Regions from separate parts of the Paraneptunicella aestuarii genome, predicted to be linked through region 2. Evidence: predicted binding sites of a transcription regulator. Region 2 holds the regulator's gene; each other region holds the start of a gene.
What was found. Region 2 encodes sigma-54, which starts transcription at its own class of promoters, with help from an activator protein. Its sites were predicted from a motif close to GTTGGCACGNNNNTNGNNT; they were not measured.
Positions count from the first base shown of each region.

Region 1 (7,563 bases), 1.5 Mb from region 2:
AATATAGACAATTTATTTTTCCTTACAACACCTATTAATAACATTCGTGTATTTTTTATTACCAAATGAGATATTTGCAAATGATACACTCAAATAAACATTAATAAGCATATGTAACTAATTGATTATAAAGCAAAGAAAAACAACCCCGTGAAACCACCTTTAAATAGTTAATATCACGGGCTTTTAATAAAAAATGAAAAGAAAAACAGAAGTGAAAATAAAGCCCAAATATTTATATCACTTTAACCTCATAAGAAAGCAGATAAAAACATGTCGAAAAGATGAGATATTTAGGCACATTTTGAGCTCGAACATACAAAACGACTTAATCGAACAATGATATTCAAGGTTATCTCAGCCGTAATTCAGTTATGATTCAGTGACTCACAAATAGGCTTGTTAATTTGTATCAAGCAAGGCATAGGCTGCGAATAAGACTATTATGACAGTGCGAAACCAATGCCTACTTTATTGAAGTTATTCGAAATAGCAGAATGGATAGCAAAACGGCAAAACCATCAATATGATATCAATCCAATTTCAGCTTCCCCGAGTCTTTTTGAGATTAGCGTTGAATGCGTAATCTAATATTCATCATCTCTTTGCTAACCACTCTCTCGGTATTTGCCTGGCAACAGCAAGATACCAACGATGATTATGCGGATAACAAAGCACAAGCCGCACGCAAAGCTAAACTGAAAGTTCAGGGACGAATATTAAAAGTTGAACAACTGCAAACAATATATAAAGTTAAACTACTGCAAAAATCAGGACGCGTTGTCACTGTCGAGATCAAACGTACCGTCCAAATACAAACACCGCTTAAGCCAATGTAAAGAAGGTCATAAATGAGATTATTAATAGTTGAAGACGACAGCCGATTATTGACCCAACTTGATCAACTCATGCAACAGCAAGGTTATAGTGTCGACCTCGCTGACGATGGACAAAAAGCCAAATTCCTGATGCAAGAGTATCCGTACGACGCCGCGATTGTGGATGTAGGGCTACCGTTACTGGATGGTTTTGAGCTCATTCGTCAGGTTAGAAAAGACAATATCACCACCCCTATTTTACTTCTCACGGCTCGTGACCGCTGGCAAGAAAAAGTAGAAGGTTTAGAAGCAGGTGCTGATGACTACCTGACCAAGCCATTTCAGGAAGAGGAACTACTTGCCCGTATCAATGCACTGATAAGACGAGCTTCTGGTCAAGCAAGCCCTAAAATCACTATTGGGCCTATTTCTCTGGATACCGTGTCTCAAGAAGTCACCGTTAATGATGAAATTATGGATCTCACCGCTTACGAATATAAAGTGCTGGAATACCTGTTAATGAATCCTAAAAAGATCATTTCCAAAACAGAACTAACCGAGCATATTTACGATCAGGATTTTGATCTGGATAGTAACGTTATCGAAGTATTTGTTGGGCGATTACGTAAAAAACTCGACCCGGAAAACCAATACAAGCCCATCGAGACTTTACGAGGCAGAGGTTATAGAATGAATAGGCACTTATGAAACGTCTATCATTAAAAATTCGTATTTTTTCAGCAGCGCTTTTAGCGCTGTTGTTGTTTATTCCCATGATTGCCTATGCGCTTGAACGCGCTTATGTGGGCAGTTTATCTCATGCCATGCTGGAAAGAATGAGGGTACAAACTCTCACATTGATTTCAGAATTTGAGATCATTGGTAATATTTCCAACATGCCGGAATTAATTATTAATGGTCAATTCAATCTGCCAGAATCCGGCTTATATGGCATTATCACCCATGGCAATACCGTTATCTGGAAATCCCTTTCATCCATGAATTGGCCAGTTCCCATGGTTCCGAGTTTACCAGCGGTAGGCGAAGATCAATTCATTCAAATCCAACAAAATAGCCGTACTTTCTTTCTTCATACCTATACAGCCGAATTTTCTAATGGTGAAGAATTTAGAACTTTTAATTTTCACGTGTTTCAAGATAAGCGTAGCTTCGATGCCGAAGTCATGCATTTTCGTACCACCCTATGGTATTGGCTGGGCATTATTTCCATCATATTGCTGACATTACTGTATTTCACCCTGCAAACCGCGCTACGACCAATTGGCCGATTAGTCAATGAGATTCTTCGTATCGAAAAAGGCAACGCCAATAGAATCACAGACCAATACCCCACGGAACTGGAAAAACTGAAATCCAATTTGAATCATTTGCTCAACACGGAAGAAAACCAGCGCCAACGCTATAAAAACAGCTTGGGCGATCTGGCTCATAGCCTTAAAACTCCCCTTGCCGTACTTTCCGGTTTGCCCGACCTTCCCGCTCAAGGTCGAGAACCCGTTGAACAGATCAACAACATCATTCAACGACAATTAAAACGAGCCGTTGCTGGCACTGGAAGCCGTTGGAATCAGAAAACCCTGATCCGTCCTATTGCGCAAAAATTGTGCTCAGCGATGAGTAAAGTCTATCGGGACAAAGATATTGATTTTGAACTCAATATAACAAAAGACATTGGCTTCTTTGGGGATGAAACCGATTTAATGGAAATGCTGGGTAATCTGGTTGATAACGCCTGCAAAGCCGCAGAAAGTAAAGTCATCATTGAAGCCAAACGTACCGATTCACAATTATCGATTTGTGTCGCTGATGATGGCCCCGGGATCCCGGAAGACAAACGACAACTATTGATAGAACGAGGAAAACGCCTCGACAGCTACGAAAGCGGACAAGGCATTGGTATGGCGGTGGTTTCCGATTTGGTTTCAGCTTATGAAGGACGATTACTTATCGACAACGGCATGTTAGGTGGTGCTGTGATCACGATGGAATTTCCGCTTTCTAAATAGCACTTGTCAGAAGAATTAAGCTTCACATCCTTGTATATAACCTCATATATGGTCTCCTCCCGTATTGCAAGAATGCATTTTTTTGATAACAGGGACAGGTTTGCTGCCATATATGAGGTTAAGTTTTCCCTTATCACTCAAATTAAAATAATTCAGGAGATGATTTACTGTGAAGCCGTCATGACTTTGTCCGGATTATAAACTCGCAATAAAACGCGACGATCGAAGAAGTCGTTCTCCCAGTTCTGGCTCTGCACAATCGGTTGTTCTTCACCGTAGCTTACCGTTTCAATTTGTTTCTCTTGTACGCCATGAGCGATTAAAAAAGCCCTGACCGATTGCGCTCTTTGCTCCGATAACCCCTGATTGTAATCAGACTCTCCCCTGCGATCGGCATAGCCCTGAAGCGTTATCTTAAGCTGTGGTTGTTGTCTAAGCTGCTCGGCTAATTTGCCCAAACTGTCTTTGTAGTGTGGCAATAACTGATACGACGCCGATGTAAATTGAATATTGCTCTCTAGCGGCATCAGTTCAACGTTCGACTCCTGCTTCACCAACGCTTCTTTATAAAGCTCATTTTCCGCTTCATAGAGCTCGTTTTTCGCTAAAAGCGCCTGATATCGAGTCAACAACGCATCCAGCTCTTGTTGTCGCTGTTCCAGATGACTAATAAGCAAATCTTTCTCTTCCTTATTATCAGCATCCTCGGCAATTAACACTCCAGTAATACCCGCCACCATCGCGCCAATCGGGCCAGCAACAACGGCTCCAATGGCTAACCCGGAACTTAAGCCAATAATGCCGCGATGAGAAGAAGTCGTCTCATCCTGAGTTTCAGTGGGAGCAGCAGCAAGTTGACCACAAAATGCCAACCCAGTGATCAAGCTTGCCAAGCTGATTGATAAAGATGTTTTTTTCATTTGTTAAGTCTCCACAATATCCAATTATTTCTGCGTTTTCTTGTTCAAAGTAAGTGCACATAACTGCAAGTCGCCTACAGAAATTGATCGCAGACTCGCCGTCTCTTTATTTAAGAAAGAAATCCATTGAGGCTCCACAGCCGCTTCCCTGCGGCTGAGGGTCTGCTCACCAATTTCTGTAGGTAACTGATGATTTGGAACAGTTATGTAATAAAAACCTCAGCACCCTGAGCTCGGGATACTGAGGTGCGGAGTAACGGTGCTGGAAGATTGTTACGTATCCCGAGCTCAGGGTTATTAAACAGCCCGGAAATGACGTGAAACGGGAAACAAAATGGCAATGTGCAGATCAAATGTGGCAAGAAAATGGAAATTGCGCAGAACAGCTAGTTATTGCTGGCATCGCAGGCTTTTTTAGTTAACCATTCGCAATACAGGAACCAATATTAATCAAGGGCTCAGTTCATCCATGTCTAAACGCATCGCATTAATTGAAGACGATCCGGCCATTCGGGAAAACTATACCGCAGCGCTGCAACGTCAAGGTTATACCGTATTAAGCTTTGCCGACCGACCTTCAGCAGAAAGCGCGTTTAGTCAACGACTGCCGGACTTAGCCATTATTGATATTGGCCTACAGAATGAAATAGACGGCGGCTTTGCCTTGTGTCAGCAATTAAGAGGATTATCCAAAACTCTCCCTATTATCTTCTTCACTGCCAGAGATAACGATTTCGATACCATTTGTGGCTTACGCATGGGCGCTGATGATTACCTAACCAAAGACATCAGCCTGCCACACCTTATTGCCAGAATAGCCGCGCTATTCCGACGTTCAGAATTATTGTTAACCCCGGAACACCAAGAAGACATAGTGCAGCAAGGCAAGCTGAGAATGGACAGCAACCGCATGACAGTGAACTGGCAAGAACAACCGATTGAACTCACCGTAACCGAATTCTGGATGCTTCACGCCATTGCCAAATATGCAGGGCATGTTAAAAGCCGCCAGCAACTCATGGATGAATCGCGCATGGTCGTGGATGACACCACCATCACCTCGCACATTAAACGCATTCGTAAAAAGTTCATGCAACTGGATCCTGAATTTGATTCCATCGAAACCGTGTACGGTATGGGCTACCGTTGGAAGCGCAGCGTTTAGGCTTTAAATGAATAGAGATCCATTGTGACATTTCGCATCGGTATACGGCTCAAGCTGCTGTTTTTATCACTCTTCCTGTTTGCCATCCCCTGGCTTGGCTACCAATACGTTTGGGAGTTGGAAAGTTATTTGCGAGTGGGTCAGGAACAAACACTGGTAGGCACGGCCAGAGCCGTCGCAACGGCTCTGCACGAACGCCCCACTCTATTTAACAAGCAAGCCAGTTACCTCACCGATGTTAAACCCGGAACAGACTTGTACGCCCATCAGATCATCGACCCAATACAACTGGATGGTCGCTTGCAGGACTGGTTCGATTATCGCCATTTAGCGGTTCATTACGACGCTAAATACCTGTTGGATGACGTTGCAAACTATCGCGCCGAAGACCTTAACTTCACCCATATGATTGGCATTTACGGGGATTATCTTTACGCCTATTTTGAGGTACACGACGATTACATAAAAATGCGCCCTCGCAATAATTTAAGAATCGACCTGAATGATCATCTCTATATTGCACTCACCACACCTGAAGGCGAGTTCAAACGTTATATTGTCGCCAACTATCAACCAGGCTGGCTAAACACCTACGAACTTACCGATAATCTCGAATCGAATCGTCCGCAAAAACCTGAGCCCCGTATTCAAGGACATTGGCGTAATCACATTCCGGGTAGAGATAACTCAGGGAGTGGTTATAACATTGAGATCAGAATTCCACTCAACATGCTGGCGGATAATATCGCCTTTGCCATTGTCGATGTGGATGAAAACATTGATCAGGGTGCTCCAAATAACAGCGCACTGGAAAATCAAATCTTACGCATTGGTACAGCCAACCCCAATCAACCAGACTCCCTCGGCACGTTATTGGTTCCTTCGCCTGAAATAGAGAAGATCATCAAAGGCTTGCAATACTCTGGTGCTCGTATTTGGGTATTAGATAAACATCGGCGAGTCATGGCGCGTTCTGGTGATATATTGCAATCCACAGGTATGAACACAACATTGAGAGACAACACAGCTTCTGACCCTCAATGGTGGCAAAATGGATGGCAGTATATCGAGCAAGAATGGCTACTGCCTCTGTACTACAAAATACTCACCAAACCACCATCCGAGTTCATAGATGAATTACAAGACGCCTATGCCTTAGAAGGCAAAGATATTGAAAGTGCGCTAACCGGAAAGCCCGATGCGCTTTGGCGACTGACGCCTGACAACAAAGCTGTGATCCTTTCAGCCACTCATCCCATCTGGATTGATGGAACCGTAATGGGCGCGGTTGTGGTTGAACAAACCACTCATGGCATTCGCACCTTAAGAAACAAAGCGTTGGAAAAGCTGTTTAACGTCATTCTCGCGGTCATGTTTTCCGGCACTATCGTGCTATTTCTGTTCGCTTCGCGTATGTCTTTTCGTATTCGTAATCTGCGCAATCAAACCGAAGCCGCTATCGACCATAACGGCAAAATTATCGGCAATATTCCGCTTTCCAAAACCCAGGATGAAATTGGTGACTTGTCGAGGACTTTCCATAATGTATTAGGCAAGCTGAGCCAATATCATTACTACCTTGAAAATATGGCTTCGCGACTCTCTCACGAGCTGAGAACCCCGGTTGCCATCGTCAAGTCCTCAATGGAAAACCTTGCCATGCAACCTCAATCAGAAACCTCTCAAGCCTATGTAAACAGAGCACAGGAGGGCATAGCTCGCCTTAGCCAAATATTGAACAAAATGAGTGAAGCGTCTCGGTTGGAAAACGCATTACAGAGCACCGATACCGAAACATTTAATCTGCATGAACTTCTACAAGGCTGCTTGTTGGGTTACCAACTGGCCTACCCTGAAAATCACTTTGATTTGCAATCTGACTACCCCAAAGCAACATTAAAAGGTTCGCCGGATCTGTTTGTGCAAATGCTGGATAAGATCACGGCTAATGCCACCGAATTCAGCCCGAAAGAAGAAACTATTAATTTTAAACTGCAACAACAAGCCAATCAGCTCATATTACGAATTATCAATGTTGGCGCTCCGTTACCCAGCGACATGCAGCATCAATTGTTTGATTCAATGGTTTCGGTAAGAAAAGAGGCGCATTCTACAGCGCCTCATCTGGGTATCGGTTTATATATCGCGAAAATCATCGCCGAATATCATCAAGGAAAAATCAGTATCGACAATTATTCAGCCAAAGATGGAAGAGCTTCCGGCGTAGAAGTGCGCATTATATTTCCTATTCACTAGTTACTTTTCGGATTAACAACCTCGTCCATCTTGTCATCTGCCAATAGTTGAGCCAGCCATAGTGTATCCTGACGAGATTCAAGCATAATCTTGACAATCATGGTCAAAGGCACAGAAAGTAGCATACCGACCGTACCCAACAGCCAACCCCAAAATATCAAGGAAAGAAAGACCACTAATGTGGAAAGCCCCAAACCACGCCCCATATATTTAGGCTCAATCACATTTCCCATAACGGTATTCACCACTACATAACCTAACGCCACCAAACCGGCTTCCGGCAAGCTTAATTGCACAATCGCCAACAACACCGCAGGCACAGCCGCAATAATCGAACCGATATTAGGAATATAGTTAAACAGAAACGCTAGCACTCC
Region 1 covers NZ_CP074570.1:2,962,067-2,969,629, forward strand. The annotation lists gene KIH87_RS11495 (PepSY domain-containing protein) at 579-839, shown strand; gene KIH87_RS11500 (response regulator transcription factor) at 852-1,526, shown strand; gene KIH87_RS11505 (ATP-binding protein) at 1,523-2,845, shown strand; gene pdsO (sortase-associated OmpA-like protein PdsO) at 3,010-3,765, opposite strand; gene pdsR (proteobacterial dedicated sortase system response regulator) at 4,235-4,930, shown strand; gene pdsS (proteobacterial dedicated sortase system histidine kinase) at 4,955-7,186, shown strand; gene KIH87_RS11525 (AI-2E family transporter) at 7,183-7,563, opposite strand, start outside.
Region 1: the regulator sigma-54 is predicted to act here: its motif matches at 4,120-4,138, upstream of pdsR (proteobacterial dedicated sortase system response regulator).

Region 2 (7,563 bases):
AGCACTGGTCAATAAGCGCGGCAAAGAGATTGTGCCAATCAACTTGTCATGACGGTTAGTCACATAGAGAGTATCTGTGCCTTCCGGAATTTCACGCTTCAACCGCAAATAACGTAAAATAACGTCGATTGTGACTTCCGGACGCAGCGTAATGGTGTCGGTGTTCATGATGAAGCCAGCAGTTCCTTCACCATAAGAGAGGGCTTGCTCAGCGCGAACACGATCCTGGGTATCCATGCGGCGCAAAACATCTTGCACCACCTTATCGGGTAGACCATTCAGCAGTTCTGCAAGGTCATCGGTATCCATGTCTTCCAGCGCTTCGGCCAGCTTATCTGGAACCATGGTTCGGATGATGCCGTTACGTACATCTTCCGAAAGTTCTTCTAATACGTCACCGTGAAAATCAGGATCGAGGAGTTGCCATAGCACCGCACGGCTTTTAATTGGGGAGGCTTCCAGAAGCAGGGCAACATCAGCAGGAGCCATATGTTGAAGCATCTTACGGACATGAACATACATACCACTGCCAAGAGCCTGATTAATCGACTCTAGCTGTTCGGCAACATGTTGTCTTTCGAGTGCTTCTGCCATGTCATCCCTTGTGGAAGTTCAGGTTTAATTATGTGATAAAACCGATATGAGAAACCTGAGTAATGAATTCATTATTATTATTCAGATGACGATAGTATGACTTCGCCAACGTTTTGTTTTATCTGACTAATTCGTTTGTTGGTTAGGTCTGCTTAACCTGCTCTTATAGCCGTATAGTCTATAACAAGTGTAGCAAGAAAGGTACGGGTGTTATTCTTCTTCGTTGAATTTTGCCGTAATGAGCTCTTCAATCGCAGCTAAAGCCATTTCAGCATCTTCACCTTCCGACACGACCGTCACTTCTTTACCCTGATAGCTTTCCAGCATCATCAGGCCCAAAACACTGGCGGCAGAAGCAGTTTTGTCTCCCTGTATCAGGGTGATTTCAGCTTTAAACTGTTGGGCGACTTTAACAAGCTGCGTTGCAGCGCGAGCATGTAAGCCCAGTTTATTTACAATAACAAGATTCTTTTCCAGTCTCATACACTCACTCACTTCAATCTTACAGGGTAGATTGGCATTAACTGCTTAATTCGCGGTGTCTCACTTGTACATCTGGATGAGAGGCTTTAAATACATTAGCTAACATTTCGACGACATATACCGAACGGTGTTGACCACCAGTGCAACCAACGGCGACAGTAACATAGCTGCGATTATTGCGTTCCAAATGCGGTAACCAGGTCGCAATTAAACTTTGGATTTGCCAGACAAATTTGGCAACGATTGGTTGAGAACCAAGAAACACCTGAACAGGTGAGTCAAGGCCGGTTAATGGCTTAAGTTCAGGTTCCCAATGAGGGTTGGGTAAAAAACGGGCATCAAACACATAATCGGCATCTTTAGGAATACCGTGCTTGAAGCCAAAAGATTCAAATACCAACACTAATCTTGAGCTTTTCTTGCCCAAAATGCGCTCTCGCACTAATTCTGCCAATTGATGAACCGATAGCTTGTCGGTATCAATATACAAATCAGCACGCTCAGCGATTGGAGCAAGCACTCTACGCTCAGCTTTTATCGCCTCAGTAAGAGACATTTTTTGTTTCGAAAGCGGATGCAGACGACGAGTTTCACTAAAGCGCTTCAATAGCACATCGTCACTGGAATCAAGGAAGACAACGGTCACTTCCCAATTAGTGGGTAAGTAATCAAGAATTTCGTTCAGTTCGTCAGGATCTTTGGGAATGTTTCTAACATCAATGCTCACCGCCACTTCTTCATACTCATTTTCAACCGTATGGGTGAGGGTTGGCAGCAAGTTTACCGGAATATTATCGACACAGTAGTAGCCCAGATCTTCCAACGCTCTGAGCACGATGGTCTTTCCTGAACCTGAGTGACCACTGATGATAATCAGTTTCATACCAAAGCCTCATACAAAGCTTGTTCTGACTCAGCTTTACGTAACTTACGAACAATGTCTCGATCGTTGAGTTTATTGGCAATCGCTGAGAGGATTTTGAGATGGTCGGTGGTATCGTTTTCTGGAACCAGAATCGCAAAGAAAATATCAACAGGTTGATTGTCGATAGCGTCAAACTCTATTCCATCCTGACAGGTAATAATTAAAGCGATAGGTTTTAGCAAACCGGGCAAACGTCCATGAGGAAGTGCAATGCCATGCCCAATGCCCGTACTTCCCATGCGTTCTCTACTCAATAAACTGGTGAGAACTTCCTCTGAGTCTATTTCATCAGACACATCTGCGGCTAACAGACTCAAAAGTTCAAGGATTCGCTTTTTACTTGAGCACCCAATGGCACGTTTAATGCCGTTGGGTGCAAGGATGTCTTTAATATCCATTTTTCTGGTACTGCTTTAAGCTCTAATTAGTGCTTTTTAAGTTTCTCTTTGTATTTAATAACCTGGCGATCCAGTTTATCAATCAAAGAATCAATAGCAGCATACATATCTTCATGTTCAGATGCCGCGAAGATTTCACCGCCATCAATATGTAGTTTAGCTTCTGCTTTCTGACTTAGCTTCTCTACATTCAGGATCACGTGAACATTATTAATATGATCGAAGTGACGCTCCAATTTAGTAAATTTATTATCAACATAGTCGCGTAATGCGTCGGTAATTTCTACGTGATGACCAGTTAGATTAATTTGCATGATCGTCTTCCTTTTTTGGGAACGAGCCTATAACAAGCTCTTACGTTGGTTAGACGGAGGGATCGAGAGCGATTCCCGGTATTTTGCGATTGTTCGCCGAGCCACCATAATACCTTGGTCGGCCAACAATTCGGCAATCTTGCTATCGCTGAGTGGTTTAGCCTGATTCTCGGCAGCCACCAGCTTTTTAATCAATGCACGAATAGCGGTTGAAGAGCATTCTCCGCCATTCTCAGTAGCAACATGGCTACTAAAAAAATACTTCAACTCAAAGATACCTCTGGGAGTATGCATATATTTCTGGGTCGTAACCCGGGAAATTGTTGACTCATGCATATCTACCATTTCAGCCACATCATTTAACACCATAGGCTTCATCATTTCAGGCCCATGTTCAAAAAATCCTTGTTGCTGTTGAACGATACAATTGGCTACTTTCAACAAGGTTTCATTGCGACTTTCAATACTTTTGATAAACCAGCGCGCTTCTTGCACATGATTGCGAATAAACTGGCTATCATTGCTGCTTTTGGCACTTTTACTCATCGCAGCATATTGCTGATTAATATTCAGCTTTGGCACGCTATCAGGGTTTAATTCTACCATCCAACGTCCGTTTTTCTTACTTACCGATACATCAGGAATAATGTAATCCGGCTGTTGGGGATTAATTTCACTGCCGGGATGCGGATTTAACGTCTGTAATAACCGCAGCACTTCACGAAGTTGCTCTTCTTTCAGCTTAGCCTTACGCATTAATGTGCGGAAGTCTTTGCTCATTAACAGGTCTGAAAAATTTTTCAGAATGTCACGCGCTTCTTTCAGCCAAGGCGTGTCATCTTTAAATTGTGATAGCTGAACCAATAAGCATTCTTGTGGTGTATGAGACGCACATCCAACAGGATCGAACCATTGAATACGTTTACGAACACATTCCACTTCTTCCAGCTCTACATCTTCCAAGTCTAAACCCTGAAGTATTTCTTCGCTGGAAATCTTTAAATATCCGGAATCATCAACCGCATCAATAATAGCAATGGCAATAGCTTCGTCAGTTTCAGAGAAAGGGGTTAAGCGCATTTGCCACAGCAGATGATCCTGAATGGAATCGACCGTTTCTCCCTGATAGACATAATCATCGTCACTGCCGCTGGAAATAGGAGAAGGTGCGGGAGCTGAAGACGCACTGTAATATTCGTCCCAAGTGCTGTCTACTGGCAACTCGTCAGGCATTGATGCACTTTCCAGTACATCAGAGGTATCCATTGAATCTGATGATGTATCAGGATAATCATCACCATTTAATTTTTCTAACTGGCTGTCGAAATCATTTTCGTTGTCAGAGCTATTGTGGTCATGCTCTTCAATTTCCAACAAAGGATTAGCATCTAACGCTTCCTGTATCTCCTGACGTAAATCAAGCGTAGACAATTGCAGCAATCGAATTGCCTGCTGCAATTGTGGCGTCATCGTTAATTGTTGACTGAACTTAAGCTGTAATGATGGTTTCATCTATATTGGGTGCTTATATTTTCGGTCGTTGCGAGGCTTTGTTATCCGCTTCTTCCAATTGTTTAACTATAACGTGAATTGTTCGCCCAGGTATACATCTCTGACCTGTTGATTGTTTAAAATCAATTCTGCGTTTCCTTCGGCGATAACTTGACCATGGCTCACAATGTAAGCATGTTCACAAACATCCAGCGTTTCTCTTACATTGTGGTCGGTGATTAAAACACCAATGCCACGCTCTTTTAAATGTTGAATAATCTTCTTTATATCATTTACCGAAATCGGGTCAACTCCAGCGAAAGGCTCATCCAATAATATAAATCGAGGATTCGCAGCCAGAGCTCGGGCAATTTCAACCCGACGACGCTCGCCGCCCGACAGACTCATACCTAAATTGTTACGAATGTGTCCAATATTGAACTCATCCAACAAGTCATCGGCTTCTTGTTCACGTTGCTCATCACTCAATTCTTTGCGCGTTTGCAATATCGCCATTAAATTCTGATATACGGTCAATTTTCGAAAAATCGAGGCTTCTTGCGGCAAATAACCAATACCATGGCGCGCACGAATATGCATAGGTTGTAGTGTCAGGTCTTGCTGATCAATGAATATCTGCCCTTGGTCTAATGGAACCAAGCCTACAATCATGTAAAAAGTGGTCGTTTTACCCGCCCCGTTAGGACCCAGTAAGCCAACGATCTGCCCAGCACTGACTTCAATAGAAACGTCCCGAACAACTTGTCTGGATTTATATGACTTGGCGAGATGCGTGGCGCATAAGGTAGACATTATTTTTTGTCTTCTCCCTTTTTCTTCGCGGCTTCTGGACGGAAAACCGTAACAACTCGACCTTCTTCACCGTTTTGGCCTTCGGCTGATAGCTGCTGCTTATCGAGATTAAAAGTGATGGAGTTACCTTTTACCATGCTGCTGTTTTGATGTAGCTCTGCATCGCCTGTTAAGGTTAACGTGCGGTTTGATACTTGATATCGGATCTCATTGGCAACGGCGCGAATGTCAGAACCATCGTCCATGGTTTGGCTGTAAATAGCAGGATTACCACGAGCAATAAAAACTTCTTTGCCTTCACCTTGAGAAGCATTCACTTCCACTTCCTCAGCGTCAATTTTCAATGAGCCCTGAGAGATATGAACGTCTTCTTTAAAGATAGATGTCTTGCTTTTACCATCGACAAACTGGGATTTTGAATCAACCGTAATCGGCAGTTTAAAATCCTGACTGTCGGCTTGCACCAAACTAATGCAACCGACCGCTACGGCACATACCAATGCCATTTTAGCCATTCGCTTACATGACATATTAGTTAACCGCTTTAGGGTTAAATACGGTTTGAACATGATCAATTAACTCAAACTTTCTGGTTAATAAGTTAGCGACAAATCCATTGCTATGAATAACATAATCCTGACCGGTAATGATCACTGGTTCATTGGATGTCATGGTCTTGTCAGTTAAATTTATTTCTATAAAACTGGTTTCAATCTGCTGCACAAAACCTTCGTCATTCAAGGTTTTAATCAGTACATTGTTTTCCAGCTGAATACGATTATCTTCGTATAAAGTACCTTCCAGAGCATTCACCTGCCAAGGCGACTCTGTTCGCTCAGTAAAAATAGTGTATCGAGGACGCTCAAACACTGTGAACCCAAGCTCTTCAAAATGTTCCATTTTGGTCGCGAAAACCTTATGTGACACCATCCCCTGCTTGTTATACAGGGTACTGAGCATTTCATTTGCCTGGTAGTTAGCTTGCCAACCAAGCTCATCCTCTTCGGTCTGCTGTTCTTTGTCTGTTTCCATCCACATGGGGAGATTTAATAGCAAAATCAATAGAAACAGGAAAAGAATACTGACGGTTAAGCGATTCATAGCCACCCTCTACCAACAAGTGGTGTCTCTGAGTTAAAGACTATGAATTCACAAAGCATCAAGCGACTCCGGCTTTTAACAAATCAAGCATATTCAGTGCGCCAACAGGGATGCGATTGTTATCTAACACCACAAGTCCATTGATACTGCGGGTTTCCATGATGTTAAGCGCTTCAGCTGCCAGCATATCTGCGGTGACCGTTACCGCGCTTTTAGTCATGACATCAGCAATCGGCGTATGATGGATATCAACTTTAGCATCAATAACGCGTCGCAAATCACCATCCGTAAAAATACCTTCAAATTGACCGGCATCGTTCACAACAGCAGCCATGCCCAAACCTTTATTGGAAATTTCCAATAAAGCTGAGCTTATGGTTTCTTTGCTATCCACAATCGGAACCTGATCACCGGAGTGCATGACATCAGCCAATTTCAATAACAACTTGCGTCCCAAAGCACCCTGCGGGTGAGACAACGCAAAATCATCGGAAGAAAACCCTCTGGCATCCAGCAATGCGATGGCTAACGCATCTCCCATAACCAAAGTCGCGGTTGTACTGGATGTGGGCGCCAAACCAAGGGAGCAGGCTTCTTTTTCTACCTTGATACAAAGGTGAACATCTGAATATTCCGCCAAGCGTGAGGCAGGGTTCCCAGACATGGCAATAATACGGATCCCCATGCGCTTCACTACGGGTAATAAAGCGAGCACTTCATCCGTTTCACCGGAATTGGAAATGGCCAGCAACACATCCTGCTTGCTGAGCATGCCCAAATCGCCATGGCCAGCCTCTCCGGGATGCATATAAAATGCAGGCGTTCCCGTACTGGCAAGTGTCGCAGCAATCTTATTAGCTATGTGGCCCGACTTACCCATACCAGTAACAACAACCTTGCCAACACATCCCAACATCATTTCACACGCTTGGCTAAAATCTGTAGAGATATATTGCTTAAGATCTTCTATGGCTTTGGTTTCAATCTCTAGTACACGTAGACCGGAGTTAATGTAATTATCAGTATTATTCATTCTAAAAAGTCGTAAACATCTTAAATACTGTGCAGCAATACAACCAGGTACGCCACGAATCCAGCTAATAACAAGCCGCCCTGCCAACGATTGATACTGCGGTTGCCACCAATATTGAAACTAAAAGCGACCAGTAACATGGTAGCACCGAGCATGACGTACATATCCCGGTCGATGGCACCTGGGTCAATAGCCCCCGGAGCAATGAGTGCCGGCATCGCCAATACCGCCAATATGTTGAAAATATTGGAACCGATGATGTTACCCATTGCCAGATCGTCTTCATTTTTCAGTACGCCAGCAATACTGGCCGCCAACTCAGGCAAGCTGGTGCCAATCGCAATAATGGTCAACCCGATAACCAGATCGCTCATACCAAAATGGCGCGCAATCACTACCGCGGAATCCACC
Region 2 covers NZ_CP074570.1:4,496,677-4,504,239, forward strand. The annotation lists gene mgtE (magnesium transporter) at 1-594, opposite strand, end outside; gene KIH87_RS17505 (HPr family phosphocarrier protein) at 805-1,077, opposite strand; gene rapZ (RNase adapter RapZ) at 1,115-1,960, opposite strand; gene ptsN (PTS IIA-like nitrogen regulatory protein PtsN) at 1,957-2,400, opposite strand; gene hpf (ribosome hibernation promoting factor) at 2,427-2,714, opposite strand; gene KIH87_RS17525 (RNA polymerase factor sigma-54) at 2,742-4,226, opposite strand; gene lptB (LPS export ABC transporter ATP-binding protein) at 4,293-5,018, opposite strand; gene lptA (lipopolysaccharide transport periplasmic protein LptA) at 5,018-5,533, opposite strand; gene lptC (LPS export ABC transporter periplasmic protein LptC) at 5,550-6,119, opposite strand; gene KIH87_RS17545 (KpsF/GutQ family sugar-phosphate isomerase) at 6,178-7,152, opposite strand; gene KIH87_RS17550 (calcium/sodium antiporter) at 7,173-7,563, opposite strand, start outside.

Region 3 (7,563 bases), 1.3 Mb from region 2:
TCTCTAACAGGAGTACCATCCGGGTTCAAGAATGCAACCGTAATATCCAGACTTGGGCCCGCGTTAACCGCGTCAATGGTAATTTGATAATCTGCGCTGGTCAGGCTTGAATGCCCTCCATCTTCCACTCGCGCATTAACCAGTAAAGTGGCTGATGAATTAGCCGTGTAGGTCAAACTTTGAAAGTTAGGTCTAGAGAAAATATCCGCTCCCAACTGACCGTCCAAATCCATACCCAGGTTATTTTGCTCGTTCAAAGCGTCGGTTAAAGCCAAAGCTATCTGCCCTAATTCACGACGACTTGTTTCCAAAATTTCATCACGAAACTTAAACAAACCACCTATTTCGCCACCCAAGTTGGTTTCAGCCAACGGAATATTGACAATATTATTCGGGGTTGTCAGGGTCAGATCTTTACGGTTGATATCGGGGTTACCATTCAACTCAAATACATTGAATGTGCCATCTTCCAATACCAGAGACTGCCCCGTGGTTAAGTTGATTAACGTAGAACCGTCACCGTTATCTCGCGTTTCAATTGCGATCATCTCCGCCAATTCCAGAATGGATAAATCCAACTGGTTCTTTAACGCTCCCGGCTCGCTATATTGATTAGCATGTTGAGTCGTTCTGATTTGGTTATTCAACTGAGCTATATTCTGGATCAACTCGTTAGCACGAGTGATGGTCGTTGTTAGTTGCTCATTCAATTCCTGCTGTTTGTTCTCAAGGAAGCTTTCCATTGTAGAGAACTGACCAATCATAGATTCAGCTTGCCCCAACACCAATTGACGAGCGGCAATATTGGTCGGCTCATCGGTAGCCGTTTGCATGGAACCGAAGAAACGACTCATCGCTGAAGCGATACTGTTCGCTTCATTAGCAAAAATGTTGTCTATTTGGCTGGTTTTCGCCGTATAGGTTTCGTATAAACCCAATACCGACGTATCACGACGATGCTGATTTTGCGCAAATCGGTCAATAACACGTTCGGTTGTTGCACGACCTACGCCACCCAATTCTTGAGTAACATGAGTTGTACGCTCACGAACATAACCTTCGGTGTTTACATTCGCGATGTTCTTACCGGCTGTATTCAACAGCTGGTTTTGCGCTTGTAATCCTGACGATGCAACGGTGAATAAATCAATCACAATAAGTTCCTCGCCTTAACACTCAAATAGAGCTTCGAGCTGATAAAGAAGACAGCTTTTCACTGTTAAATACCGACATCACTTTCTCAGCATATGCCGGGTCAGTTGCATAACCAGCCTGTTGCAACTGCTGAAAGTAGGCCTTGGGTTCGGCTGACTGCTCCACGGCATTGCGATAACGAGGACTGTCTTTAATAAACTGCACATAGTCCTGCATTGACGCATGGAAATCGTCGTAAGAACGAAAAGCCGCTTTTTGTTTCCTAGCTAAACCCTGGTTGTATTCCAGTGTTTCGACCACCTGTTTGTCTCCCGACCAATCGCGGTTAGCTTTGATACCAAACAGGTTATGAGAATTTTCACCGCTGGAAGAATGGATCATGTGTTGACCCCAGCCCGTTTCTACTGCCGCTTGAGCAACAAGCGCTTTAGGATCCAACCCCAACTCTCCGGCCACTTTTTCAGCCACAGGTAATAATGATTCGATAAAGGCTTCGGGTGATTCAAAGGCTGATTTCTTATAAGCCACACCACGACTTGATTCTGCGCGACTTGACTCTGAAGAATCGGAAGACTTCATTACCGGCAAATCCAGTTTTGCAGAAGTGCTGTTCGTGTTACCAGTATGAAAATCTGACATATTCGCACCACTGCGAATAACACTTGCCGATATAACACCACTTCCTTCTGGGTCAAGCTGTTGCATAATGAGTTCCGCCAAACCCAGGTTGCCATTTTTCGCTAAATCAGACGCCATTTGCTGATCTTGCATATCGCGATAAAACTTCACTTGTTGCGAATTAAACGGACTATCTTCATCAGCCAAGGCATCGGTAGCATCACGCATAGATTTCAACATCATGCGAACGAAAATCGCTTCAAACTGCTCAGCCGTTGCTTCCAATGCCTTTCTATCGCCTTTTTGCGCACCTTGGCGCAGCACATCCAAACCTTTGATGTCATAGGCGACTTGAGCTTGGTCGATTTGGCTTTGTACTTGAGCTGACATATCCATGATATTGACCTGCCTGATTAGATAATAATCAACTGACCTTGTAACGCTCCGGCTTCACGTAGCGCTTCAAGAATTGCCATTAAGTCACCCGGCGCAGCACCTACTTCATTCACTGCACGAACTAACTGATCCAAGGTCACACCCGGCTCAAATTTGAACATACGGGTATCATCAAGATTCACGTCGACTATGGATTGTGTCGTCGTTTGCGTTTCCCCCTGCGCAAAAGCATTGGGTTGCGATACGGTTTGATTTTCCGCGATGGTCACTGTCAGCCCACCGTGAGTGATCGCCGCAGGTAACAAGCGCACTTCTTTACCGATAACAATCGTGCCGGTGCGGCTGTTAATAACCACCCGAGCAGGGGCTTCTTCCGGGGTAAATTCAAAATCTTGTAGTGTGGCAAGAAATCCAACTCGCTGACCTACATCGCGTGGAGCAGACACTCGCACTGAAGCAGCATCAATAGGTGTTGCGATCACGTAGCCTTTTGACGGATCCGCTCCCAAACGACGGTTAATCGTTTCAGCCAAATTCTTGGCAGTACCAAAATCCGGGTAATTCAGGTTCAGCGTTAAATAGTCATTGGTCATTAAACCGCTAGGAACACTACGTTCAACAATAGCCCCATTAGCGATACGTCCGACTGTTGGCGTGTTAGAGACAATACGAGAACCATCAGCACCTTCGGCGCCGAAACCACTGACCACCAAACTCCCTTGCGCAATCGCATAAACATTGCCATCGACACCTTTAAGGAAGGTTTGCAACAAGGTTCCACCACGCAAGCTTCCCGCTTCGCCAATAGACGATACGGTAATATCAATGGTTTGACCCGGCTTGATAAATGGCGGCAATTCAGCATGAACCGCTACAGCAGCCACGTTCTTGATTTTTGGCTTGACGTTGCTGGGCAGTGCAATACCGAAATTTGACAACATGGCACGGAAACTTTGTTCAGTGAAGGGACTTTGCTCACCCGTTCCTGGCAAACCGACAACCAAACCATAACCCACTAACTGGTTACTACGCACACCTTGAATGGTGGCAACATCTTTCACGCGTTGAGCCTGAACATTCAGAGGCAACAACAGCATCAATCCCATTAATATCAGTAACTGTTTCATTGTTCTCTCCACGTTCAACTTAAAATGGCCACCAGGACGATGAGAAGAATTTGGTTAACCAGCCTTGTTCCTGGGTTCTGGCAAACTCCCCCGTGCCACTGTATTTGATACGGGCATTGGCGATTTTGGTCGATAACACTTCATTCGCCGGATTAATGTCCGACGGGCGAACAATGCCTGTTAAGCGCAAATACTCATCACCGCTATTGAGGGTTAGCCATTTCTCGCCACGAATAACCAAATTACTGTTGGGCAACACTTGAACCACGGTGACTGAAATGTTGCCATTCAGGTTATTACTCTGATTCGCCTGAGCATCACCTTCAAAGGAATTCGATGTGTTCAAATCCATTTGAATAGACTGGTTGCCAACCGTAACATTCTGCCCACCCAAGCCAATGATTGGCTCGACTGTCATGGCATTGTCACGTCCCATGGTGGTTTTTGCCGACTTGGTCGCGGTGGTGTTTTCACGCAAAATAACCGTGATGATGTCGCCGATTCGGCGCGCTTTTGCGTCGGAATACAGGCTACTACTCATACTTGCCTGAAAAATACTGCCATCATCATTCACTTTTTCTGAGGGCATATCAGGAATAATAGGTGCGTAAAATGGATCATTAGGCATGGGTTCATGATGAGCCGTTGACATACAGCCCGACAGCATTCCAACGGAACACAATGTAATGCTGACTGTTTTTACTAATGACCTCATTTCACTACCCTCACCAAATTCGTTAACTAATGATTAAAGCTGCTGAATAACCTGACTCAACATCTGATCAACCGATGAAATCACTTTGGAGTTCATCTCATACAAACGTTGACTTTCAATCAGATTCACCAGTTCTTCCGTTACGTTCACGTTGGAAGTTTCCAGCGAACCTTGTGCAATTGAACCGATACCGTCCAAACCAGGAATACCCTGAATGGGGTTACCGCTTGCCGCCGTTTCCACATACAGGTTTTGCCCGATTGGCTGCAATCCAGCAGGGTTCAAAAAGTCAGACAGGTTTAACTGTCCAAGTACGATAGGGTCTGCTTGTCCACGAACCGTTGCTGATACTTCACCATCCTGAGAAATGGTGATTTGCTGAGCATCTTCAGGAATAGTAATGTTAGGCTGCAACAGGAAACCCGCGCCCGGAGTAACGATTTGACCTTGGTTATCCAAAGTGAACTGACCGTTTCGGGTATACGCCAAAGAACCGTCAGGTTGCAGAATTTCAAAATATCCACGCCCTTGAATTGACATGTCCAAAGCGTTATCTGTTGTGATCAGGTTACCTTGTGTATGTGCTTTTTGCGTTGCCACAACCTTGCTACCTGCACCTAGCATTAAGCCGGAAGGTAACTCGGTATCTGCAGAAGAACGACCACCGGGTTGATTGATGTTCTGATACAGAAGATCTTCAAAAATAGCGCGATCTTTCTTAAAACCGACCGTACTGGCGTTTGCCAGGTTATTGGAAATGACCGACACATCAGTTTGTGCCGCATCCAATCCAGTTTTACTGATCCATAATGCTGGGTGCATAAGTCACCTCCACCCTGTTTAATCAAATCTAAATATTCGTTAAATAATTCTGAGCAACTGGTTGCCACGCATATCAAGTTCGTCGGCTTTCTTCATGATCTTGACTTGCATCTCGTAATGCTTTTGCAACTCCATTACTTTCATCATTTCATCAATCGGATTGACGTTGCTGGACTCTAAAACGCCACTACGAATTCGTACTGTGGGATCCAGCTCGGCCTCATTGCCGTCTTTGGTTCGGAACAATCCATCTTGACCACGAACCAAATCGCGCACATCAGGATTGACCAACTTCAATCTCCCCAATTCCTCTTGCACGTTCTCTGGCGCGCCTTGAGGGCGAACAGTAATGGTGCCATCTACCGCAAAATTGAGATTATCCAAAGGAAGTGGAAGATAAATCGGGCCGCCATCACCCATGACAGGATTACCATGAGCATCTTGCAACATACCATCTGCCGCAGCCTGGAAACTTCCGGCTCTGGTATAGGCTTCATTGCCTTTAGCATCTTGAACAGCAAACCAACCATCGCCCTGAATGGCTAAGTCCATATCACGGGCGGTTTGAACCATGGAACCACCAGTCATTTTATTGGCATAGCCCTCGGTCATTGCAAAGACACGAGTTGGTAAACCATCACCAAAGGCGGGCATGGCTCTGGCTTGAGTTAGCAGAGCTTTAAAACCTGTAGTCTGAGCATTTGCCAGGTTGTTAGAACGTACCGCAGTACCCAGCAAGTCCTGACTTGCTCCGCTCGCTGCGATATAAAGCATTTTATCCATGACAATAATCTGACGTAATTAATCTTAATCAGACTAAAGCAATGTTGGTGCCAATGTGTACAGAAATAACAAAACAAGCCTGTAAGGCTTATAAATAAAGGATATGGAAGAAGAGATTTTGGAAGGAAGAATGAATTGAGGCCGCTTTTTTGGCGACCTCAACTTCGTACTTACAGTGTCAATTTATCGGATATTCAATACCGTCTGGTTTAACTGGTTATTGACTTCCAACGCTCTTGAATTGGCCTGGAAGTTCCGTTGCGCGATAATCATATCAATCAATTCGGTAGTCAGGTTTACGTTAGCCTGTTCCAACGCCGATGAGTTAATCGTACCGAATGTTCCGGTTGTTGCCTCACCTGCCAAAGCTTCGCCTGACAAAATACTTTCTTTCCATTGTGTATTACCCGCCTGAGTCAAACCTTGCTCGTTAGCAAAACGAACCAGCGCAACTCGAGTAATCGGTGTGGAAGTACCATTCGAGAAGGTTGCACGAACCAAACCGTCAGGGCCGATATCGATACCAGTCAATCGACCTACTGGCAAACCATTTTGCTCCAGTGACGTTACCTCAAAGTTAGAAGCAAACTGAGTCGGTTCATCTGGTGTTGCGTTCGCGGCATCCAATGCAAAGTCCAAAGTAATTTGTTGCGTAGTAGATGCACCATTATTGATAGGTGGATTACCTAATGGCATGGTCACTACGTCACCTGTAGGTTGAAATGTACCTTGTGAGTTTTGAATACCCGTGAAGTCACCACCTGGGCTAAATACCATTCTGAACGCAGGAATACCTGGCGCGGAAAAGGTTGTCCCAACCGTATTTGCAGCGATGGCACCAGCAAAGCCGGTTCCGGTGTCATCGGTGATTTCGATAGGCGTATTATCTACTTCAACCGTAACCAACCATTCGTTAGTCGCGCCCGCATCCTTCATGAAGTAATACGTCATTACGTGTGAATCACCTAGCGAGTCATAAATGGTCACTGAGGTAGATGCATTGAAAGTTAACGGATCCGCCGGATTAAATAACAATGGATCAACACCATTAACACCCGCCGGCAAGTTCATTCTCATATCAACAGCAGAAGTTGGTGTTGGAGAGCCAGATGAATCCGGAATACGTACCGGTGTTGCGGTACTTAATGCAACTGATGCTGATGTACCATCGGCGTTTACCGGGAATCCCAATAGGTTGTCACCATTGGAATTAACAACAAAGTTGTCGTCATTCAGTTTGAATTGGCCTGCTCGAGTAAAAGAGAAATCTCGAGATGTTTGCTCAGGAACCGTGGCAAAAAAGCCGTTTCCGGTAACCGCCAAATCCAAGGCATTGTTCGTGAACTGCAAGCTACCTTGTGAGAACTGTTGCGCGACTTCATTAGTCAACACACCGTCACCCACTTTAGTTCTGCCGCCCGACAATAATGATGCAGCAAATACATCGCCAAACTCGGCTCGAGATTCTTTAAAACCAACCGTATTAACGTTCGCAATGTTATTGGCTGTAGTATCCAAATCTTTCTGAGCAGCAGAAACTCCACTCAGTGCTATATTAAAGGACATTCGTATTCTCCTCTTGGATTTTTATCAACCGCCGACCCGTATAACATCAGCAAGTTTAATATTCTGATCACCCGCTAAATTCAGGATGACACCATCAGTTCCACTGCCAGTCAGACTCACGCTTGTAACTCGGCGGTTAATGCCAAATTGCAATGCTTCGTCCTGACCATTCACTGTTCCCTGTATTTTTATTTTGTAATCGCCAGGGGGAACGAGATATCCATTGTTATCTGTACCATCCCAGCCAAAATCGATACTGCCAGCATATTGGTTGCCGACATCAATATTGCGGATAACCTGCCCGGCCTGATCTTCAATGATAATTTGCACATCTTTCATATCATCAGCGGCAACCGCAGATCCTGTTACCTGAGCTTCCAT
Region 3 covers NZ_CP074570.1:904,722-912,284, reverse strand. The annotation lists gene flgK (flagellar hook-associated protein FlgK) at 1-1,154, opposite strand, end outside; gene flgJ (flagellar assembly peptidoglycan hydrolase FlgJ) at 1,177-2,169, opposite strand; gene KIH87_RS03725 (flagellar basal body P-ring protein FlgI) at 2,187-3,296, opposite strand; gene flgH (flagellar basal body L-ring protein FlgH) at 3,316-4,011, opposite strand; gene flgG (flagellar basal-body rod protein FlgG) at 4,045-4,833, opposite strand; gene flgF (flagellar basal-body rod protein FlgF) at 4,873-5,616, opposite strand; gene flgE (flagellar hook protein FlgE) at 5,800-7,182, opposite strand; gene KIH87_RS03700 (FlgD immunoglobulin-like domain containing protein) at 7,207-7,563, opposite strand, start outside.
Region 3: the regulator sigma-54 is predicted to act here: its motif matches at 5,653-5,671, upstream of flgF (flagellar basal-body rod protein FlgF).